DNA from 3 places in the Paraburkholderia sp. BR10882 genome. Region 3 is predicted to be linked to each of the others. Evidence: predicted binding sites of a transcription regulator. Region 3 holds the regulator's gene; each other region holds the start of a gene.
What was found. Region 3 encodes HrcA, which represses chaperone genes, less so after heat shock. Its sites were predicted from a motif close to TTAGCACTCNNNNNNNNNGAGTGCTAA; they were not measured.
Positions count from the first base shown of each region.

Region 1: a site for HrcA is predicted at 2,080-2,106, ahead of rpoH (RNA polymerase sigma factor RpoH). Genes of this name have one in related genera too.
Region 2: a site for HrcA is predicted at 2,278-2,304, ahead of AB3X99_RS34080 (co-chaperone GroES). Genes of this name have one in related genera too.

Region 1 is NZ_JBFPKP010000008.1:266,449-270,610, forward strand. Features, by position in the region: gene AB3X99_RS21960 (cytochrome ubiquinol oxidase subunit I) at 1-611, opposite strand, end outside; gene cydP (cytochrome oxidase putative small subunit CydP) at 598-900, opposite strand; gene rpoH (RNA polymerase sigma factor RpoH) at 1,089-2,024, opposite strand; gene AB3X99_RS21975 (nuclear transport factor 2 family protein) at 2,599-2,982, shown strand; gene leuA (2-isopropylmalate synthase) at 3,133-4,162, opposite strand, start outside.
Region 2 is NZ_JBFPKP010000021.1:50,409-54,570, reverse strand. Features, by position in the region: gene AB3X99_RS34090 (family 2A encapsulin nanocompartment shell protein) at 1-145, shown strand, start outside; gene AB3X99_RS34085 (family 2A encapsulin nanocompartment cargo protein cysteine desulfurase) at 120-2,114, shown strand; gene AB3X99_RS34080 (co-chaperone GroES) at 2,348-2,638, shown strand; gene groL (chaperonin GroEL) at 2,665-4,162, shown strand, end outside.
Region 3 is NZ_JBFPKP010000003.1:135,853-140,014, reverse strand. Features, by position in the region: gene hemH (ferrochelatase) at 1-865, opposite strand, end outside; gene hrcA (heat-inducible transcriptional repressor HrcA) at 1,068-2,087, opposite strand; gene AB3X99_RS09900 (NAD kinase) at 2,348-3,259, shown strand; gene recN (DNA repair protein RecN) at 3,354-4,162, shown strand, end outside.

The DNA.
Region 1 (4,162 bases), on a different contig from region 3:
ATGCCGAGCACGAACATCGACGCCGTCACATAGCCGGCCGAAACCGTGTGCACGAACTTCACCTGCGCGACGGGGTTGAAGATCACCGCGAACAGGCTGGTGAGTTCCATGCGCATGGTTTCGTAGTTGAACGACGCACCCACGGGGTTCTGCATCCAGCCGTTGGCGATGAGAATCCACAGCGCCGAGAGGTTCGAGCCGAGTGCGACGAGAAACGTGGTGAAGAGGTGTGCGCCTTTCGACAGGCGATTCCAGCCGAAGAAAAACACCCCGACAAAGGTCGATTCGAGGAAGAACGCCGCGAGCCCTTCCACGGCGAGCGGCACGCCGAAAATGTCGCCCACGTAGTGCGAGTAGTACGACCAGTTGGTGCCGAACTGGAACTCCATCGTGAGGCCGGTGGTGACGCCCATCGCGAAGTTGATGGCGAAGAGCTTGCCCCAGAACTGCGTCATGTCCTTGTAGATCTCCTTGCCGGTCATCACATAGACGGACTCCATGATGACGAGCAGCCACGAGAGGCCGAGCGTGAGGGGCACGAACAGGAAGTGGTAGAGCGCGGTGATGGCGAACTGAAGACGCGAGAGTTCCACCGATTCAATCGTGGGCATGACGGTCTCCTCGCGGGGGCGGCATGGTCGGGGATTGGGACAATGACGGCTTGAGCGCCGTAGACTCGGGCACGGCCAGGATGGCCTGCGCGACAGCGGCAGGCGGCATGCTCATGTCTTCTGCCTGCGGATGATTGAAGAACGCGTATTTGAGCGCCATCAAGAGGACGAGCTTGACGGCAAGAACGAGGGCAATATCGCGCGCGAAGGTGGGGCCGCGCATCCACTGGAGGATGCGCGTGCGCAGCAGCGACGATGTGCGCTGGCGTTGACCGGATGCCGGGATCATGGCGACGGGTGCCCTCGAACGCGTTACGAGGCCAGACCGCGGCGCGGCCTCTGGCTCACCACCTCGAAATCATCTTAGGGTGGAATCAGCGAGGCCGGTGCGAAGGTGCGCAGCGTGTGGTGCGCGCAAAAGAAAAACCCCGTTCGCGGGAACGGGGTTTTCGGTGTGCCGGTGAGACCTGGCGACGCTTACGCGTAGTCGGCGAGGGCGGTGCGCATCTTCTTCATGGCGCTCGCCTCGATCTGGCGAATGCGCTCGGCCGAAACGCCGAACTCGTCGGCCAGCTCGTGCAGGGTCGAGCCGCCCGAACCATCGTCGTCCACGTTGAGCCAGCGCGCCTCGATGATGCGGCGGCTGCGTGCGTCGAGCGCTTCCAGCGCGCTCGCAATGCCGTCCGACTGCAGGCGGTCGCGCGAACGTGCGGCGAGCACGGCGCTCGGCTCGCTGTGCGAGTCGGCGAGCCAGGCGATCGGGGCGAACGACTCCTCGCCGTCTTCGGTCTGGCCTTCGAGCGCGATGTCGGCGCCCGACAGGCGCGTTTCCATCTCCACGACCTCTTCGCGCTTCACGTTCAGTTCCTGCGCGAGGCCGTCGATCTCTTCCGGCGTGAACGACTGCAGGCCCTGCTTGTGGCTGCGCAGGTTGAAGAACAGCTTGCGCTGCGCCTTGGTCGTGGCGACCTTCACCATGCGCCAGTTGCGCAGGATGTATTCGTGGATCTCAGCCTTGATCCAGTGCATGGCGTACGACACCAGGCGCACGTTCTGCTCGGGGTCGAAGCGCTTCACGGCCTTCATCAGGCCGATGTTGCCTTCCTGGATCAGGTCGGCGTGCGGCAGGCCATAGCCGAGATAATTACGCGCGATCGACACCACGAGGCGCAGGTGCGACAGCACCAGGCGGCGCGCGCCTTCAAGATTGTTCTGCTCGCGAAACTCGGTCGCGAACTGACGCTCTTCTTGTGGCGTCAGCATCGGGATCCGGTTCACGGCCTGAATATAAGCGTCGATGTTGCCCAGCTGGCCGGGCAACAGGGAAGCATTCGCGAGCGCCAATGAGCCCCCGGCCTTGGCCGACGACGGGCTCAGCGTACTCGGAAGGGTCATGGTCATTGCGTTGCTCACGTAGCGAACTCCTCAGGAATCTTGCGAAAGTCAGACACCGACTCCACGGTGGATGTTAGCACTCTGAATCCCCGAGTGCTAATACTTGGAGTCTGTAGGGGCTTCAAGGTTCTTTGATTCCTATCGAAATGGTTGTATCGATAGATTACACTAAACGCCGGCAATCAAGCAGGGCGGGGCCCGGCGCCCGGCGCTGGCCTGCGCAAGGGGCAGGCCGAAGGAACACTCTAGTACGGGACAGCGTCCGGCGCGAAGTGCGCGGGAAATAAGGGGTGAAATCAGCGACGTTCGAGGGGCCGCGCAGCGCCAGGACCTTGTCACACAATCTGAGAAATAGACATCGGATAAAGCGGAAAGTGCTGCGCTGCGACATCCGGGCGCGGCCGCGGAGATGTCGCTACGCCAGGCGCAGTTCTCACCGGGCGCGTGGCGTATGCACCATAGATGGAGGCGATGTCTTTGATCGCAAGTATCCTTGTGCCAAAACCTGGTATAAATTTCAGCCAGACGTATGCAGAAATCTTCGGCGGAGATCTGCGCTCAGGCGCGGGCCAACGCGCAAGGGGCTCGAGCGATGGCGGCAAAACTGATCGATGCGATTCGCGGACTTGAGCGCGAGCGCTTTCGCGCGATGGTCGACGGCGACGGCACGTCGCTGGACCAGTTGCTGTCCGATCACGCGACCTTCGTCCACACCAACGGCAAACGCGAGACCAAGCAGCAGTTCATCGACGCGATCACGGCCGGCCGCCGCCGCTACCGCCAGATCGAGATCCAGTCGCAGGACGTGCTGCACGCGGGCAACGAGGCCTGCGTGGTCTCCGGCCGCGTGTTGATCGAGATGGAAGCGAACAACGGTGCGCTGCTCTTTCCGATTGCCTATACGGCGATCCAGACGCAGGAAGGGGGCCACTGGCGTCTGCTCGCATGGCAGGCGACGCGTTGCGCGATCGAGTGATGACCGGTAAGTCCACTCGCTGAAACGCCGTGTAGGCGCTTCAGGCGCACGCCGGCGGCCCGTTTTGCCGCCGGCGCTCAACAATGCCGCCGATTTCCCTGCTGAAACCCAAACTGCTTCGCGCACAGCGCGCGACACGCGCGAAAGGCGTCAGGCCGCCGCGCGCCGATCCACTTGCGGCCAGGCCGCGCGGTTCACCGCGCTGACCACTGCCGCGACGCACGCATGGACCGCGTCTTCGCCCACGCCGACGCCGTGGCGCAGCGGCTGGCCGCCCACGCGCGCGCCGACGAACACGGCCGTACCGCCCTGCGAGGTGCGCTCAGTCTCGAACGACGTGATTTCAATGTGCTCGCCGGCGAGTGCCGCGATGGCGGCGGCCACAGCTTGCGCATGTGCCTCATCGCTGCTCGTGGCAGCCGGCATGGCCACATCACGGCCTTCCCAGCGCACGCGGCCCGAACCGGCGTTGGCAACCGGCCCGCGCGTTTCGAAGTACTCACGCGCGAACAGTGCGCAGACCGCCTCGCCCGTGATCTCTTCGCCAGACGTATCGGCGACGGTCTGCACGGCGTGGCTGAACTCGATCTGCACGCGGCGCGGCGGCGTGAAGCCCATGCCGCGCTCGAGCAGATAAGTCGCGCCACCCTTGCCCGACTGGCTGTTCACGCGGATCACCGCGTCATAACTGCGGCCGAGGTCGGCGGGATCGATCGGGAGATACGGCACTTCCCAGACGGCGTCGGGCTGCTGCTGCGCGAAGCCCTTGCGGATCGCGTCCTGGTGCGAGCCCGAGAACGCCGTGAACACGAGGTCGCCCGCATACGGATGACGCGGATGCACGGGCAACTGGTTGCAGCGCTCGACCACGCGGCGCACGGCGTCGATGTCCGAGAAGTCGAGGCCCGGGTCGATGCCCTGGGTGTAGAGGTTCATCGCGAGCGTGACGAGATCGACGTTGCCGGTGCGCTCGCCGTTGCCGAACAGGCAGCCTTCGATCCGGTCCGCGCCCGCGAGCAGCGCCAACTCGGCGGCGGCCACCGCCGTGCCGCGGTCATTGTGCGGATGCACCGACAGCACGATGCTGTCGCGGTACGCGAGATTGCGGTCCATCCACTCGATCTGGTCGGCGTAGACGTTGGGCATCGCCGCTTCGACGGTCGCCGGAAGATTCACGATC
Region 2 (4,162 bases), on a different contig from region 3:
CTTCATGGGCATCAACAACCAGGCGATCGCGTCGTATCTGATCTCGCTGTACTGCTCGCTGGCGGTGCATTCGCCGGATGCGCTGGCTGTGCTCGATGACGTGGAAATCGGCAAGTACCATGACTACCCTGACACCTACCGCTAACCCAACGGAAATCGCGCATCCGCCGTTGCCGGGCGGACTGCCGGATCCCGCCACGCTTGCGCGGCTCGCCAACGAGTTCTTCAGCACGTTGCCGGGCGGCGCAGGCGCGCCCGGCGTCGCGGCAGGAAGCGGCGCGGTAGGCGGCGTGCCGTCCGCCTTGCCCGCGGCCGCGCCGATACTTGCCTCGGTCAGCAATCCGGCGCCGGCGGGCTCACCGCTCGCGGGTCCGGGCGGCACCGGCACGGGCGTGCCGGGCTTCGCGCCGCCGCAAGGCAAGGCGCCGGGCTTGAATCTCGCGCCTTCCGCGCCCACGCACGTGCTTTCGCTCGGCAATCGCGTACCCGCGCTCGCGCCGCACGCGGCGGCGGCGAACGGACTGCCCGACAACGCGGTGACGGTCGCACCGGCGCTGGAGCCGCGCGCGGGCGGCTCGCTGCTTGGCGTGCCACAGGCTTACGCGGTGGCCGAGCCGTCCGAGCCAGTGCGAGCCACGACGAGCGAGCGTTCGCCGTTCTACTTCACGGAAACGGCGGGCAACGGCTGGCGCGATACGGCGCGCGATATCGAGGTGCCGGTGCACGGGCTCGCCTCTCCCGAAGCGTTCGGCTTGCCGGGCGACGATGCGCTGCGTGGCCTGCTGACCCCCGATCGTCGGGACTACGATGCAAATGGCGGCCCCGCGCGATACTTTCTCGACGAACGGGCAGCGGCGCCAGGCGTGAGCCAGGGCGTGCCGTTGCGCGGCGCGCATCCGCCTTTCGATGTCAATGCGGTGCGCCGCGACTTCCCGATCCTCCAGGAGCGCGTGAACGGTAAGCCGTTGGTGTGGTTCGACAACGCCGCGACGACGCACAAGCCGCAGGCCGTGATCGATCGCCTCGCGTACTTCTACGCGCACGAGAACTCGAACATTCACCGCGCGGCGCACACGCTCGCGGCGAGAGCGACCGACGCGTACGAGCATGCGCGCAAGACGGTGCAGCGCTTCATCAATGCATCGTCGCCCGAAGAGATCGTGTTCGTGCGCGGCACGACCGAGGCGATCAACCTGATCGCGAAGACCTGGGGCGTGCAGAACGTGGGCGAGGGCGACGAGATCATCGTCTCGCATCTCGAGCACCACGCGAACATCGTCCCGTGGCAGCAGCTCGCCGCGCTCAAGGGCGCCAGGCTGCGCGTCATTCCGGTCGACGATTCGGGCCAGGTGCTGCTGGACGAGTACCGCAAACTGCTCAACGACCGCACGAAGATCGTCTCGGTCACGCAGGTGTCGAACGCGCTGGGCACGGTCGTGCCCGTGGACGAGATCGTGGAGCTTGCGCATCGTGCGGGCGCGAAGGCGCTGGTCGACGGCGCGCAGTCGATTTCGCACATGCGGGTGGACGTGCAGGCGCTCGATGCGGACTTCTTCGTGTTCTCGGGCCACAAGATCTATGGGCCGACCGGCATCGGCGTGGTGTACGGCAAGCGCGAGGTGCTGGAAAACATGCCGCCATGGCAGGGCGGCGGCAACATGATTCAGGACGTGACGTTCGAGCGGACGGTGTTCCAGCCGCCGCCGTCGCGCTTCGAAGCGGGCACCGGCAATATCGCCGATGCGGTGGGGCTGGGCGCCGCGCTGGACTATGTGAGCCGCGTCGGCATCGAAAACATCGCGCGTTACGAGCACGATCTGCTTGCCTACGCAACGAGCGTGCTCGCGCCGGTGCCGGGCGTGCGCCTCGTGGGCACGGCTCGCGACAAGGCCAGCGTGCTGTCGTTCGTGCTGAAGGGCTACAGCACCGAAGAGGTGGGGCAGGCGCTGAGCCGCGAAGGCATTGCAGTGCGCGCGGGGCATCATTGCGCCCAGCCCATTCTGCGCCGTTTCGGTCTGGAAGCCACCGTGCGGCCCTCGCTCGCGTTCTACAACACGTGCGAAGAGGTCGATGCGCTCGTGTCGGTCGTTCGCGGTCTGGCGCCGCGGCAGTAACACGACCCCGGAGCGGCGTTGCCTGACGCCGCTCCCTTCCTCTTTTCCTCTCTCCTTTCCGTTTTCCACTTCCGCGCGATATCGATAAGCCCGTTCGTGAGATATCGATCTGCCAATCCGTTATTGGAGCGGCGCGCGCCGGCTTTCTATACTCGGTTTTCCATCAGCACTCGCACGAGGCGAGTGCCATTTTCACCGCGAATAACCGAGAGATAACCGCAAGGAAGCCACCCATGAGCCTGCGCCCACTGCACGATCGCGTGATCGTCAAACGACTCGACCAGGAAACCCGCACCGCTTCGGGCATCGTCATTCCCGATAGCGCCGCCGAAAAGCCCGACCAGGGCGAAGTGCTGGCCGTGGGACCGGGCCGCCGCGACAACGACGGCCGCCGCATTGCGCCGGACCTGAACGCGGGAGACCGCGTGCTGTTCGGCAAATACGCGGGCCAGACCGTGAAGGTGGACGGCAACGAACTCCTCGTGCTGCGCGAAGAAGACATCGTCGCAGTCGTCAATCAATAAGCGAGAACCTGAGAGAGCACGTCATCATGGCAGCCAAAGACATCGTATTCGGCGACATCGCCCGCACCAAACTCATCGAAGGCGTGAACCTGCTCGCCGACGCCGTCAAGGTCACGCTCGGCCCGAAGGGCCGCAACGTCGTGCTCGAACGCAGCTTCGGCGCGCCCGTCGTGACCAAGGACGGCGTTTCGGTCGCCAAGGAAATCGAACTGGCCGACAAGCTCCAGAACATCGGCGCGCAGGTCGTCAAGGAAGTCGCCTCGAAAACGAGCGACGCAGCGGGCGACGGCACCACGACCGCCACCGTGCTTGCGCAGGCGATCGTGCGCGAAGGGCAGAAGTACGTGGCGGCGGGGCTCAACCCGCTCGACCTGAAGCGCGGCATCGACAAGGCGGTGGTGGCCGCCGTTGAAGAACTCAGGAAGATCAGCAAGCCCACCACGACGAGCAAGGAGATTGCGCAGGTCGCGACGATTTCGGCCAACGGCGAGGAGTCGATTGGCCAGCGCATTGCCGAGGCGATCGATCGCGTGGGCAAGGAAGGCGTGATCACGGTGGAAGACGGCAAGTCGCTCGCCGACGAACTCGACGTCGTGGAGGGCTTGCAGTTCGATCGCGGCTATCTCTCGCCGTACTTCATCAACAACCCGGACAAGCAGGTCGCCGAACTCGACAATCCGTTCATCCTCCTGCACGACAAGAAGATCTCGAACATTCGCGACCTGCTGCCGCTGCTCGAACAGGTGGCGAAGGCCGGGCGCCCGCTGCTGCTGATCGCCGAGGATATCGAGGGCGAGGCGCTCGCCACGCTCGTCGTCAACAACATTCGCGGCGTGCTGAAGACGGTGGCCGTGAAGGCGCCGGGTTTCGGCGACCGCCGCAAGGCGCTGCTCGAAGACATCGCGATCCTCACGGGCGGCCAGGTGGTCGCCGAGGAAACGGGCCTCACGCTGGAGAAGGCCACGCTCCAGGAGCTGGGCCAGGCCAAGCGCATCGAGGTGGGCAAGGAAAACACCACGGTGATCGACGGCGCGGGCGAAGCCGGCGCCATCGAGGCGCGCGTGAAGCAGATTCGCGTGCAGATCGAGGAAGCGACCTCCGACTACGACCGCGAGAAGCTGCAGGAACGTGTGGCGAAGCTGGCGGGCGGCGTGGCTGTCATCAAGGTGGGCGGCGCCACCGAGATCGAAGTGAAGGAAAAGAAGGACCGCGTGGACGATGCGTTGCATGCCACGCGCGCGGCCGTGGAAGAGGGCATCGTGCCGGGTGGCGGCGTGGCGCTGATCCGCGTGCGTCAGGCGATCCTCGACCTGAAGGGCAAGAACGCCGACCAGACGGCGGGCGTGAAGATCGTGCTGCGTGCACTGGAAGAACCGCTGCGTCAGATCGTGAGCAATGCGGGCGAAGAAGCGAGCGTGGTCGCGGCGAAGGTCGCGGAAGGCACGGGCAACTTCGGTTACGACGCGGCCACGGGCGAATACGGCGATCTGGTCGAAAAGGGCGTGCTCGATCCGACCAAGGTCA
Region 3 (4,162 bases):
AACCAGGGCAGAACACGTCCGCACGGTGCACGCCGCCCGCGCCCAGTTCCCGCAGCGTGGGCGCCGTGTATGGCTGGAGCCATTGCGCCCGCCCAAAACGCGACTGGAAGGTCACCCGGCATTCGACCGGCGTTAGCTCCAGCGCGTGCATAAGGAGCGCGGCCGTTTGCTGGCACTGGTCGTGGTACGGGTCGCCCAGATCGAGCGTACGGCTCGGCACCCCGTGAAAACTCAGCACGAGGCGGTCGCCCGCCGCGAAATTGGGTTTGCCGTGCGCGTGCCAGTACTGGTGCACCTGGGCCGCGAGCGCCGCGATATACGCCGGATGGTCGTGATAGCCGCGCACCGTGCGAATTTCCGGCTGGTTGCGCATGCGGCGCAGCGCGGCGAAGGCCGCGTCGAACGCCGTGGCCGTGGTCGACGCCGAGTACTGCGGATACATCGGCATGAGCAGGATGCGTTCCGCGCCCGCGAGCTTGAGCTGGTTCAGCATCGCCGGGATGTCGGGCGTGCCGTAGCGCATCGCGTAATCGACGAGGACCGTGTAGTCGTTGATTTGCAGCAGATGGCGCAGGCCGTCGGTCTGCTTCTGCGTATGCACGCGCAGCGGGGAACCCTCGGGCGTCCAGACCGCCGCGTACTTCTTCGCCGACGACCGGCCGCGAAACGGCAGGATCAGCGTGCGCAGGATGACCTGCCAGATCGGCGCCGGAATCTCGACCACGCGCGGATCGGACAGGAACTGCGCGAGATAGCGGCGCACGGCGCGCGGCGTGGGCGCGTCCGGCGTGCCCAGGTTGATGAGCAGCACGGCGACGCGATGCGCCGCGGCGGACTGCGAAGGCCGCTCCAGGTCGAAACGCATAGGCGATCAGTGGCGCCGCGCGAATGCGCAGCAACGGTTGCATGAAACAAGCATTATAGCGGGCGGTCCTGGCGGGCCAAACCGGACCCGCGACGCGGCGACTCACCGCACGTTGGCCATTCGGCCGATGGCGCGCGCCACGCCTTTCGGGGGATGATCGTCGGAAAGAGGGTGGTCCGATGCCCGGTGCCCGATGCGGCGCTCAGTTCTGGCTGAGCGTGAGCGAGAGCAGGCGCGCCGTGATGTCGACGATCGGAATCACGCGGTTGTACGCCATGCGCGTCGGTCCGATCACGCCAAGCGTGCCGACGATCTTGCCGTTCACCTCGTAGGGAGCCGTCACCACGCTCATTTCCTCGATCGGCACGAGTTGCGACTCGCCTCCGATGAAAATCTGCACACCCTGCGCGTGGCTCGAGACGTCGAGCAGCTGCAGCAGGCTGGTTTTCTGGTCGAATACGTCGAAGAGCTTGCGCAGGCGCGCCATGTCCGAGGAAAGGTCGGCCACTTCGAGCAGGTTGCGCTCGCCGGAAATGAGCAAGGTGTCGCCGCTTTCGGGCTCTTCGGTGCTCGCGGTCACGGCCGCGTGCATGAGCGTGGTCATGTCGCCGCGCAGCGCGTCGATTTCCTCGCGCAGGCGGCGGCGCACCTCGTCGAACGACAGGCCCGCGAAGTGCGCGTTGATGTAATTTGAGGCTTCGATGAGCTCGGAAGGCGTGAAGTCGCGCTGCGTCGCCATGATGCGGTTCTGCACGTCGCCTTCGGGCGTCACGATGATGAGCAGGATGCGCTTGTCGGACAGGCGCATGAACTCGATCTGCTTGAACACGTGGCTGCGCCGGGGCGTCAGCACCACGCCCGCGAACTGCGAGAGGTTCGAGAGCACGCTGGCCGCCGCCGCCACCACTTTCTGCGGCTCGCCGGGGCGCAGCGTGGTCTTTACCGCCCGCGTGAGCGCGTCGTCGTCCGAACTGGGCTCGACGGTGAGCATGGTGTCGACGAACAGGCGATAGCCGCGCGGCGTGGGCACACGCCCGGCCGAGGTATGCGGGCTGGACACGAGACCCAGCTCCTCGAGGTCCGACATGACGTTGCGGATCGTCGCCGGGCTCAACTCCAGGCCGGAATAGCGCGACAGCGTGCGCGAGCCGACCGGCTGACCTTCGGCGATGTAGCGCTCGATCAGCGTCTTGAGGAGGGTTTGTGCGCGGGGATCTAGCATGACTCAAAATTTTAGCCTAATGGCGGGTTGGCCGCGAGTGCGCCGCCAGGTCGGGCCCGACGGGCAGGCCCGCCGCGTGGGGCGGCCCGGTTTCGGCCGTTACCGCCGGGCATGTTGCATGGCACATCGTCTGGCACATCGCGCGTTGTCATCGCCGTGTCACCGGCTTAGGGCGGGAGGGCGCGGCGCGCAAGGCCTGGCGGGCCGTGCCCGGCTTGCGCCAGGTTCTTTTCGTGACCTGACTATGGTGTAATGCCGGCATGCAGATCCAGAAGATCCAGAGCCAGTTCAAGACGGTTGCGCTCGTTGGGCGCAGCAATACGCCAGGCATTGCCGAGCCGCTGACGGCGCTCGCCCAGACCATTTCGAAGCGCGGCTTCGAGGTCGTGTTCGAAGCGCAAACCGCAGAGGAAATCGGCGCGCAAGGCTATCCCGCGCTGCAGCCGTCCGAAATCGGCGCGCGCGCGGACGTGGCCGTCGTGCTCGGCGGCGACGGCACGATGCTCGGCATCGGCCGCCAGCTCGCGCCCTACCGCACGCCGCTCATCGGCATCAACCACGGGCGGCTCGGCTTCATTACCGACATCGCGTTCTCCGAGATGCAGGAGGTCGTGCCGCAACTGCTCGCGGGCTCGTTCGAGCGCGAGGAGCGCTCGCTGCTCGAGTCGCGCATCACCCGCGACGGCGACCCGATCTACCACGCGCTCGCCTTCAACGACGTGGTCGTGAACCGTAGCGGCTTTTCGGGCATGGCCGAACTGCGCGTGAACGTCGATGGCCGCTTCATGTACAACCAGCGCTCCGACGGCTTGATCGTCGCGACGCCCACGGGCTCGACCGCCTACGCGCTCTCGTCGCAGGGGCCGATCCTGCATCCGCAGCTGCAAGGCATCGTGCTCGTACCGATCGCGCCGCATGCGCTCTCGAACCGCCCGATCGTGCTGCCCGACGACTGCAAGGTAAGCATCCAGATCGTGGCGGGCCGCGACGTCAACGTGAACTTCGACATGCAGTCGTTCACGGCGCTGGAACTGAACGACGTGATCGAGGTGCGCCGCTCGCGCCACACGGTGCCCTTCCTGCACCCGGTCGGCTATAGCTACTACCGCACGCTGCGCAAGAAGCTGCATTGGAACGAGCACCCCTTGCTGCAGGGCGATCCGGAGGACTAAACCCGCGTCCTGGCGTGAAGCGCGCGGGTGCGTTGCCATGCAGCCAGCAGTCCCACGGTAATCAAAGCCAACCCAAAAAGCAGAACCAGACGCCATGCTTCGCCATCTCTCGATTCGCGACTTCGTGATCGTCGCCGCGCTCGACCTCGAATTCGATAGCGGTTTCACCGTGTTTTCCGGCGAAACCGGCGCGGGCAAGTCGATCCTGATCGATGCCCTCGCCCTCACGCTCGGCACGCGCGCCGACGCGAGCGTCGTGCGCACCGGCGAGGCCCGCGCCGACATCACCGCCGAGTTCGACGTGCCCGCGCATGCCGCGCTTTGGCTCGACGAGCAGGCGCTCACGAACGGCGACGGCGAGCACACGGTCATGATGCGCCGCGTGGTGGACAGCGGCGGGCGCTCGCGCGCCTTCATCAACGGGACGCCCGCCACGCTCGCGCAACTGCGCGAGCTGGGCGAAATGCTCGTGGACATCCACGGCCAGCATGCTCACCAACTGCTCATGCGCCCCGATGCGCAGCGCGAACTGTTCGACACGCACGCGGGCCTCACGGATCTCGCCGCCACCGTCACGCGCGCGTGGCGCGAGGCACGCGACGCGCGTCTCGCCCTGCAGAGCGCCATGTCGCGCGACCGCGAGCTGCAACTCGAGCGCGAGCGCCTCGCGTGGCAGCTCGCCGAGCTCGACAAGCTCGCGCCGCAGCCGGGCGAATGGGAGGAAGTGAACGCGGAGCACGTGCGGCTTTCGAACTCGGCCAACCTGATCGAAGGCGTACAAGGCGCGCTCGCGGCGTTATCGGAATCCGATGAGGCGATGCTCTCGCAGCTGAACTCGATCGTCTCGAAGCTGCGCTCCCTCGCCGAAGTCGACGCCGAACTCAACGACGCCCTCGCCGCGCT